Regions from separate parts of the Streptosporangium sp. NPDC001559 genome, predicted to be linked through region 1. Evidence: predicted binding sites of a transcription regulator. Region 1 holds the regulator's gene; each other region holds the start of a gene.

Region 1 (2,199 bases):
GTGCCGAAGGCCGCCTCCCGCAGGTCGAGCTCGACCCTGATGGTGGCGTTGCGGCCCCTGCGGGCCCGCGAGCGGGGACCGCGCCCCGCGCCGCCGCCCGCCGCGCCGAAGAAGGCGTCCATGATGTCGCTGAAGGGGAAGCCGGCGCCGAAGCCTCCGGCGCCCGCGCCGCCCGAGGAGAACGGGTCGGCGCCCATGTCGTACATCTGACGCTTGTTGGGATCGGACAACACCTCGTAGGCCTGGGTGATGTCCTTGAACCGCTCCTGGGTCTCAGGGTCGGGGTTCACATCGGGATGCAGCTCCCTGGCCAGGCGGCGGTAGGCCTTCTTGATCTCCTCCGCGCTGGCGTCGCGCCGCACCCCCAGGGTGCCGTAGTAGTCACTCTTAGTAGCCACTTAGTTGACCTCTTAGGATGCAGCCAGGATCTGGCTGACGTAGCGTGCCACCGCGCGCACCGCGCCCATCGTGACCGGGTAGTCCATACGTGTCGGACCCAGCACACCGAGCCGGGCCAGTTGCTTGCCACCCGAACCGTATCCGGCGGCGACGATGGACGTGCCCTGGAGACCCGTGTAGGGGTTCTCCGAGCCGATGCGCACCGTCAGCGCCGACAGGTCCGAGGTCTCACCGAGCAGGCGCATGAGCACCACCTGCTCCTCCAGGGCCTCCAGCACGTCGCGGAGCCCGACGGTGAAGTCGGCCCCCGCGAGGTTGGCGGCCCCGGCGAAAACGATCTTCTCATCATGCCGGTCCACAAGGGACTCCAGCAGGACCGAAAGGATGGTGGCCGCGACGGGCCTGTCCTCGGCGGGGAGCCGTTCGGGCAGGTCGGCGACCATGTCGGGAACACTGGCCAGCCCGCAGCCGTCCAGGCAGGCGTTGAGCACCGCGCGCAGGTGCGCCACGCGGTTGTCGTCGATGACCTCCTGCAGCTCCACCACGCGCTGCTCGACCCGCCCGGTGTTCGTGATGAGCACGAACATCAGACGGTGCTCGTTCAGCGGGACCAGCTCGACGTGGCGGACCTTGGAGTTGGAGATCGTGGGGTACTGGACCACGGCGACCTGACGGGTCAGCTGGGCCAGCAGCCGTACCGTGCGCATCACGACGTCGTCGAGGTCGACGGCGCCCGCGAGGAAGCTCTCGATGGCCCTCCTCTCCGCGCCGGACAGCGGCTTCACCTGGGAGAGGCGGTCGACGAACAGCCGGTAGCCCTTGTCCGTCGGCACCCGGCCGGCGCTGGTGTGGGGCTGGGCGATGTAGCCCTGCTCCTCCAGCACCGCCATGTCGTTGCGGATGGTCGCGGGAGACACACCCAGGTTGTGACGCTCCGCGAGAGCCTTCGAGCCGACCGGCTCATTGGTGGACACGTAGTCCTCGACGATGGCGCGTAGGACCGCCAGCTTGCGGTCGTCAACCAACGTGCTCACCTCCTACCTGCGCTCGGACGGGAAACGCCAGGTCTGGCACTCGGTGTTCCCGAGTGCCAAGTGTACGGCTCCAGCCCGGGGGGTGCGATAACACGGCACCAGGATGGGCGGGAGCGGGCCCTGGAGCAAGCCATTGTCAAGTCAGCTGCTATCGCTATCCAAGTGGTAAGGGCCACAATTAGGTATATGTCCAATGATTTCGGATCCCCCTCGGGTTACGGCACCCCCCAGCAGCCGTACGGCCAGCCCCACCAGCAGCAACAGCAGTACCAGCAGGGCGGCCCCTCCTTCGGCTACCCGCCCCCGGGATACGGCGCGCCCCAGGGCCCGCCGCCGAAGGTGAAGCCCGGCGTCGGCTGGATCGTCGGCGTGTGGCTGCTCTTCGTGCTGAGCGTGATCATTGGCTTCGTCGGTTTCGCGGGCGGCCTCTTCAACGCGGTCACCGAAGCCGCCCCGACCTCCTCCTTCGGTCCCGACCAGAAGACGACCGTCAGCATCGACCCGGCGAACAAGCCCGCCATCTACGTCGCCGCGGCCAAGGGCACGAACTTCGAGTGCCAGATCGAGGGCGCCCCGGGAACCGTCAAGCTCCAGCGGCCGAGCTTCCAGCAGACCGTCACCGCCGACGGGCAGCTGTGGGAGCTCGCCCTGCGGATCGGGGTGGACAAGGCGGGCGACTACCCGATCACCTGCACCACCTCGGGCGGGGTCGACGCCAAGTTCGGCGTTGGCAAGGAGATCGTGGCCGACTCCGTGATCAGCGGCA
Region 2 (2,199 bases), on a different contig from region 1:
TAGGTCGCCTCAAGCGCCACCTCGTGCGGGTTGCGGAAGGTCTGGACGACCTCGACCCCCGCGGCGAGGCCGCAGACGCCCGCGGTCACCTCGACGCTCTCCAGCGGCAGATTGCCCCGGTCGGTGACGAGGGCCCCGAGACCGGCGCCGGGGACCGGCTCGCACTCCTCGGGGCGTAGCGCCGTGATCTCGGTGATCATGGTTGGTTCCCTCCGTGATCGGGGTTGTCGGGGATGTCGAGGACGAGGCCGTGCCCGCGCAGCACCGCCAGGAGCGTCTCCGCGGCGGCGCCGATGTCGGCGAGCGCGCCGGGGGAGAGGGGACGTCCGCCGTCGAGCAGCAGCGTCACCCCGGGGGCCAGCCGTACGCCGTTGACCTGGGCGGGGGCGGGCCGTACCCGCGGCTGAGGCCGTGACTGGGATTGCGACCGGGGCTGTGGCCGGGGGGCGGATGCCCTGGGTGGTTCGGCCCAGAACCTCGGGCGCGCGCCTCCGCCGCCCGGAGAGCCCGGAGGAGAGCCCGAAGAGTCCGGAGAGCTCAGGGATGCCGGCGAGGGGAGGTCGGCGACGGCCTCAAGGGTCTGGTCGCTCGCCCCGGCCAGCTCGGCCTGGATCTCGGCGATGGTCAGCCCCTCGGCCTGGCGGCGTTTGACGGCGACGAGCTGGAGCAGGTGACGCCTGCCGTACAGGGCCACGCGGCCCCGGCGGGACGCGGGCGGGTCGAGCAGGCCGATCGTGGCGTACCACCGGATGAGGCGTTCGTTGGGCACGTCTCTGACCCGCCCGTTGAGCTGGGCGGTCGGGGACAGCGCCGCGGAGGCCCGCTCCGCCAGCTCACCGATGGTCCATTCCATATGACGATAGTGACACTGTCACAATGACAGTGTCAACATAAGGGCCATATTGATGGGTAGGGACGTTCCCGTACAAAACGGAAACCGATCCTGCAAGCAGGGGGAGGACACCACATGTCCGCGATCACCAGTTCGCTCAAGGGCGAGGACAAGAAGGTCGTCATCACCGCGCTCCAGGGCGCGCTCGTGGATCTTCTGGAGCTGTCACTGCTGGGCAAGCAGGCCCACTGGAACGTGATCGGCCATCATTTCCGCTCGCTGCACCTGCAGCTCGACGAGATCGTCGCCTCGGCCAGGGAGTACGCCGACACCGTCGCCGAACGGGCGGTCGCCCTCGGAGGCAACCCCGACGGGCGCGCCTCGACGCTCGCCAAGACCAGCGAGCTGCCGGAACTGGAGGCCGGTTACATCAACGACGGCAAGGTCGTCGCCGCGATGACGGACATCCTCGGATCGATCATCCGCAGGATGCGTGAGCGCGTCGAGGCGACCGAGAAGGCCGATCCGGTGACCCAGGACATCTTCATCGAGATCACCCAGAAACTGGAGGAGCAGCACTGGATGATCGAGGCCCAGCGCTAGGACCTGCTCTGTGGGTCGCCGCCCGGGCGGCCGCGGTAGGCGTGAAGACCCACGAAGCAGGTGCCGCATCCGCTCGGGGGCGTTCCGGACCGTCGTGGCCGGGGCGCCCCCGTGTCACAGGAAGTCGGCCCGGTTCGCGCTCGCCCACTCGGCGAACTCGCGGGCGGGGTGGCCGGTGATCCGTTCGACGGTGTTGGTGACGGGTGCGGGAACACCGACGGCCGAGGCGGTCACCTCAAGGAGTGTCCGCAGGACCGGCTCGGGCATCCGGGGGGCGCGCCGTCCGAGCGCCTGCTCCACGGTCAACTCCTCCACCTCGACGGACGCGCCGACGGCCTCGCCGAGGACCGCGACGACCTCACGCAGGCGCATCGACCGGGGGCCGGTGAGCACCTGCCTCCGGCTCCGGTGCGCCTCCTCGGTGAGCAGGTGCGCGGCCACCTCGGCGACGTCGTCGATGTGGACGGGGTTGACCCGCGCGTCGGGATGGGCGATGCCGACCCGTCCGGTGGCGCGGATCTCCCCGGCCCAGTCGCGGCGGGCGTTGGTGGCCAGCCAGCTCGGATACAGCACGGTGTGCCGCAGGCCGGATTCCTCCAGTGCCCGCTCGACCGCCCGATGGGCGAGGCCGATGGGCCGGTCGTACTCCCCGGCCTCGTAGGAGGCGGGGGAGGACAGCAGCACGACGTGCCGGACACCCGCCTCGGCGGCGATCCTCAGGAAGGCGCCGACCTCGCCCCTGGTGGGGTAGAGGAACATCGTCT
Region 3 (2,199 bases), on a different contig from region 1:
CGGAGTCGGACTGCTCGATGGCGAGCTTGATCTCCTTGACGCGGTCGGCGATGGCCTGCGCGTCGCCGGCGCCGTCCACGACCGTGGTGCTGTCCTTGGTGATCACGACACGGCGGGCCGTGCCGAGGACCTCCAGGCCGACGTGCTCCAGCTTGAGGCCGACCTCCTCGCTGACGACCTCGCCACCGGTGAGGATGGCGATGTCCTGCAGCATGGCCTTGCGGCGGTCACCGAAGCCGGGGGCCTTGACCGCGACCGAGGTGAAGGTGCCGCGGATCTTGTTGGTGACCAGGACGGCCAGGGCCTCGCCCTCGACGTCCTCGGCGATGACGAGCAGCGCCTTCTTGGTCTGCGCGACCTTCTCCAGCAGCGGCAGGAAGTCCGCGACCGAAGCGATCTTGTTCTGGTTGATCAGGATGTAGGGGTCTTCGAGAACCGCCTCCATCCGCTCCTGGTCGGTCACCATGTAGGGCGAAAGGTAACCCTTGTCGAACTGGAGACCCTCGGTGAACTCCAGTTCGAGGCCCATGGTGTTGGACTCTTCGACGGTGATGACACCGTCCTTGCCGACCTTGTCGAACGCCTCGGCGATCAGCTCACCGATCTTGGCGTCCTGCGCGGAGATCGTCGCCACGTGGGCGATCTCCTTCTTGTCCTCGACCGGCCTGGCCGAGTCGATCAGCTTGTCGCTGACGGCCTTGGCGGCCAGGTCGATGCCACGCTTGAGGGACAGCGGCTGGGCGCCGGCCGCGACGTTGCGCAGGCCCTCGCGGACCATCGCCTGGGCGAGGACGGTCGCGGTGGTCGTACCGTCACCGGCGACGTCGTTGGTCTTGGTCGCGACCTCCTTGGCGAGCTGGGCGCCGAGGTTCTCGTACGGCTTCTCCAGCTCGACCTCACGCGCGATGGTGACACCGTCGTTGGTGATGGTCGGCGCGCCGAACTTCTTGTCGATGACGACATTGCGGCCACGGGGGCCGAGGGTCACCTTGACCGCGTCGGCGAGGGCGTTGACACCACGCTCAAGAGCGCGGCGCGCGTCCTCCTCGAAGGACAGGATCTTGGGCATTGTGGTCCTCTCTGAAAGCACGTCGGCGCATCAAAGCCCCGGGCGCTCGCGCGACCCGGGGCTCGATACGTCATCTCTGCGAAGTGTCGGTTACTTCTCGATGATGGCGAGCACGTCACGGGCGGAGAGCACGAGGTACTCCTCGCCGCCGTACTTCACCTCGGTGCCGCCGTACTTGCTGTAGAGGACGACGTCGCCCTCCTTGACGTCGAGCGGAATGCGCTTGTCGCCGTCCTCGTCCCAGTTGCCAGGGCCGACAGCGAGGACCTTGCCCTCCTGCGGCTTCTCCTTGGCGGTGTCCGGGATAACGAGACCGGAAGCAGTGGTCTGCTCGGCCTCAAGCGGCTGGACCACGATGCGGTCGCCGAGCGGCTTAACGGGAACCTTGGTGGCGGTCGTCACGTCGGACCTCCCCTTCAGATTTGAATGATCTAGAAGAGGCGACCAGCGGTCTGCCGTCGCGGGTGTCAGACCTGCCTCGTCGCGTATGTTTGGCACTCTCACCGGGAGAGTGCCAATACGGAACAGTATGCAAGGAGGCCTTGACAGTCAACACGAACCGCCTCCGTACTGGGTACGCGAACCTCAAACCCTGCGCCGCCCCGCCGCCGGCAGGCCTCTGACCCGCGCGATCTCGGTCTCGTACAGCTCCCGCGAACCGCGCAGGAAACCCAGCACGAAACGGATCTCCTCGTCGGAGTAACCCGAGATCAGCCGCCTCCCCCGTTCGACGATGGGACCGTACAGCCCCTCGACCCTGGCGAGGGTCTCGGGGGTGGCGCGCACGACCACCTTCCTGCGGTCCCCGGGGTCCGGGGAGCGTGTCAGGTATCCGGCCCGTTCGAGGCGGTCGAGCATCGCGGTGACGCTGCCCGTGGTGAGCCCCAGGCCCGTCCCGAGGACGCTGGGTGTGACGTTCCCCTCAGGCCCTTCGCGCACCAGGATCTCCAGGCAGCGCAGGTCGGTCCTGTTCACCCCGAGGTGGATCGCGACCGCCTCGTCGAAGGCGTCGACGGCCGTCTGACCTGCCTGGATCTCCTGTCCCAGCTCCGCCCTGAGAGCGCCGTCCCGACGCTCGGGACCATTTTCCCTTGACATTCAAGCCTCTCGACCATCAAGCTAAATATGCC
Region 4 (2,199 bases), on a different contig from region 1:
ACCGCGATCTGCTTCAGCGGCTCCTCAAGAGCCTTGCGCACGATCGCCGCACCGGTGGCCTCGTCTCCGGCCAGCTCGAGCTTGTCGAACGCCTTGGCGCCGGCCTGCAGCAGCGCCACGCCACCGCCGGGCACGATGCCCTCCTCGACGGCCGCCTTGGCGTTACGCACGGCGTCCTCGATGCGGTGCTTGCGCTCCTTGAGCTCGACCTCGGTCGCCGCACCGGCCTTGATGACCGCCACGCCACCGGCCAGCTTGGCCAGGCGCTCCTGCAGCTTCTCGCGGTCGTAGTCGGAGTCGGTGTTGTCGATCTCGGCACGGATCTGGTTGACCCGGCCCGCGATCTGCTCGGCGTCACCGGCACCGTCGACGATCGTCGTCTCGTCCTTGGTGACGATGACCTGACGAGCGCGGCCGAGCTGGTCGAGCGTGGTGGACTCCAGCTTCAGACCGAGGTCCTCGCTGATGACCTGGGCACCGGTCAGGATGCCGATGTCGCCCAGCATGGCCTTGCGGCGGTCGCCGAAGCCCGGAGCCTTGACGGCGACCGAGCGGAACAGACCGCGGATCTTGTTGACGACCAGGGTCGCCAGGGCCTCGCCCTCGATGTCCTCGGCGATGATCAGCAGCGGCTTGCCGGCCTGCACGACCTTGTCGAGGACCGGGAGCAGGTCCTTGTTCGCGGAGATCTTGGAGTTGACGACGAGGACGTAGGGGTCGTCGAGGACGGCCTCCATGCGCTCCGGGTCGGTCACGAAGTAGGGCGAGATGTAACCCTTGTCGAAGCGCATGCCCTCGGTGAGCTCAAGCTCGAGGCCGAAGGTGTTGCTCTCCTCGACGGTGATGACGCCTTCCTTGCCGACCTTGTCCATCGCCTCGGCGATCATCTCGCCGATCTGCGGGTCGCCCGCGGAGATGGAGGCCGTGGAGGCGATCTGCGCCTTCGTCTCCACGTCCTTGGCCAGCTTGGAGAGCTCCTCGGAGACGCGCTCGACGGCGGCCTCGATGCCCTTCTTCAGGGACATGGGGTTGGCGCCGGCGGCTACGTTGCGCAGGCCCTCGCGGACCAGCGCCTGAGCGAGCACGGTGGCCGTGGTGGTGCCGTCACCCGCGACATCGTCGGTCTTCTTGGCGACTTCCTTTACGAGCTCGGCCCCGATCTTCTCCCACGGGTCCTCAAGCTCGATCTCCTTGGCGATGGAGACACCGTCGTTGGTGATCGTGGGGGCGCCCCACTTCTTCTCCAGCACGACGTTGCGGCCCTTGGGGCCGAGGGTCACCTTGACAGCGTCCGCGAGCTGGTTCATGCCACGCTCGAGACCGCGCCTGGCGTCCTCGTCAAACGAGATCATCTTGGCTGCCATACGGCTAGACCTCCCAAACACAGGGTGGCTTGCACCAGACCGAGGCGACGCCCGCGACGGCGTACGGGCCCGCGACTCCGTTCGGCGGGCCCCATCGTCTCGATCCAGGTTTGGCACTCTCCAATGAGGAGTGCTAACCACTGTTTAGCACTCTCCCCCGACGAGTGCAAGCCAAGGACCTTTGACCTGAGTGTCAGCTTAGGCGAAGGCCCGGCCCGCCGATGGGAGCGACGAGCCGGGCCGACATGCCGAGGGCGATCCGCGCGAACTGCGCTGCCGCGGGATGCGCCAGCGGGTTCCCGACGAGCTGACGGAGGACGAGATCAGACCGTCCGGACCGATTCCGCCTGAGGTCCCTTCTGTCCCTGCGTGATCTCGAACTCGACCCTCTGGCCCTGTTCGAGCGCACGGTAGCCATCCATCATGATCGCGGAGTAATGGACGAAAACATCCTTACCACCGTCTACCGCGATGAAGCCGTAGCCCTTGTCCGCGTTGAACCATTTGACGGTGCCTTGCGCCACTTCCGACTCCTCTTACTGGGCTTGAGGACGCCGCCCATTCCTCTCGCGAGGTCCTCAATCTCCGAGGCGGAGACATCGCCTACGTCGATCGTCCTCGACCATACCTGTGAGAGCCCGTGGGGCAACAGAGTCAACCAGCAAACTACCGCTTTACGGACGCATTCAACACGCCAACATAGTTTTGCTATCACTACTAGTTAGTTAAATATTACATTATGTCTTCGCGCAAAAATGTGAGCTTGCATCACAAAAGACGACACCCGCACGCGGCCAGGCCGGTGCGGGTGTCGTGAGGGTGTTCTGGGGACGCC

The links. Region 1 encodes HrcA, which represses chaperone genes, less so after heat shock. Its sites were predicted from a motif close to TTGGCACTCTCNNNNNGAGAGTGCCAA; they were not measured.
Region 2: a site for HrcA is predicted at 863-889, ahead of ACFYY8_RS04100 (DNA starvation/stationary phase protection protein). Genes of this name have one in related genera too.
Region 3: a site for HrcA is predicted at 1,561-1,587, ahead of groES (co-chaperone GroES). Genes of this name have one in related genera too.
Region 4: a site for HrcA is predicted at 1,475-1,501, ahead of groL (chaperonin GroEL). Genes of this name have one in related genera too.

Annotation. Positions count from the first base shown of each region.
Region 1 covers NZ_JBIAVG010000009.1:271,857-274,055, reverse strand. Annotated here, with positions in the region: gene dnaJ (molecular chaperone DnaJ) at 1-398, opposite strand, end outside; gene hrcA (heat-inducible transcriptional repressor HrcA) at 411-1,424, opposite strand; gene ACFYY8_RS21685 (hypothetical protein) at 1,620-2,199, shown strand, end outside.
Region 2 covers NZ_JBIAVG010000002.1:4,395-6,593, forward strand. Annotated here, with positions in the region: gene ACFYY8_RS04090 (VIT domain-containing protein) at 1-200, opposite strand, end outside; gene ACFYY8_RS04095 (MerR family transcriptional regulator) at 197-853, opposite strand; gene ACFYY8_RS04100 (DNA starvation/stationary phase protection protein) at 968-1,435, shown strand; gene ACFYY8_RS04105 (NAD(P)H-binding protein) at 1,550-2,199, opposite strand, start outside.
Region 3 covers NZ_JBIAVG010000001.1:839,697-841,895, forward strand. Annotated here, with positions in the region: gene groL (chaperonin GroEL) at 1-1,069, opposite strand, end outside; gene groES (co-chaperone GroES) at 1,160-1,471, opposite strand; gene ACFYY8_RS03700 (MarR family transcriptional regulator) at 1,655-2,167, opposite strand.
Region 4 covers NZ_JBIAVG010000003.1:27,895-30,093, reverse strand. Annotated here, with positions in the region: gene groL (chaperonin GroEL) at 1-1,364, opposite strand, end outside; gene ACFYY8_RS07160 (cold-shock protein) at 1,688-1,888, opposite strand.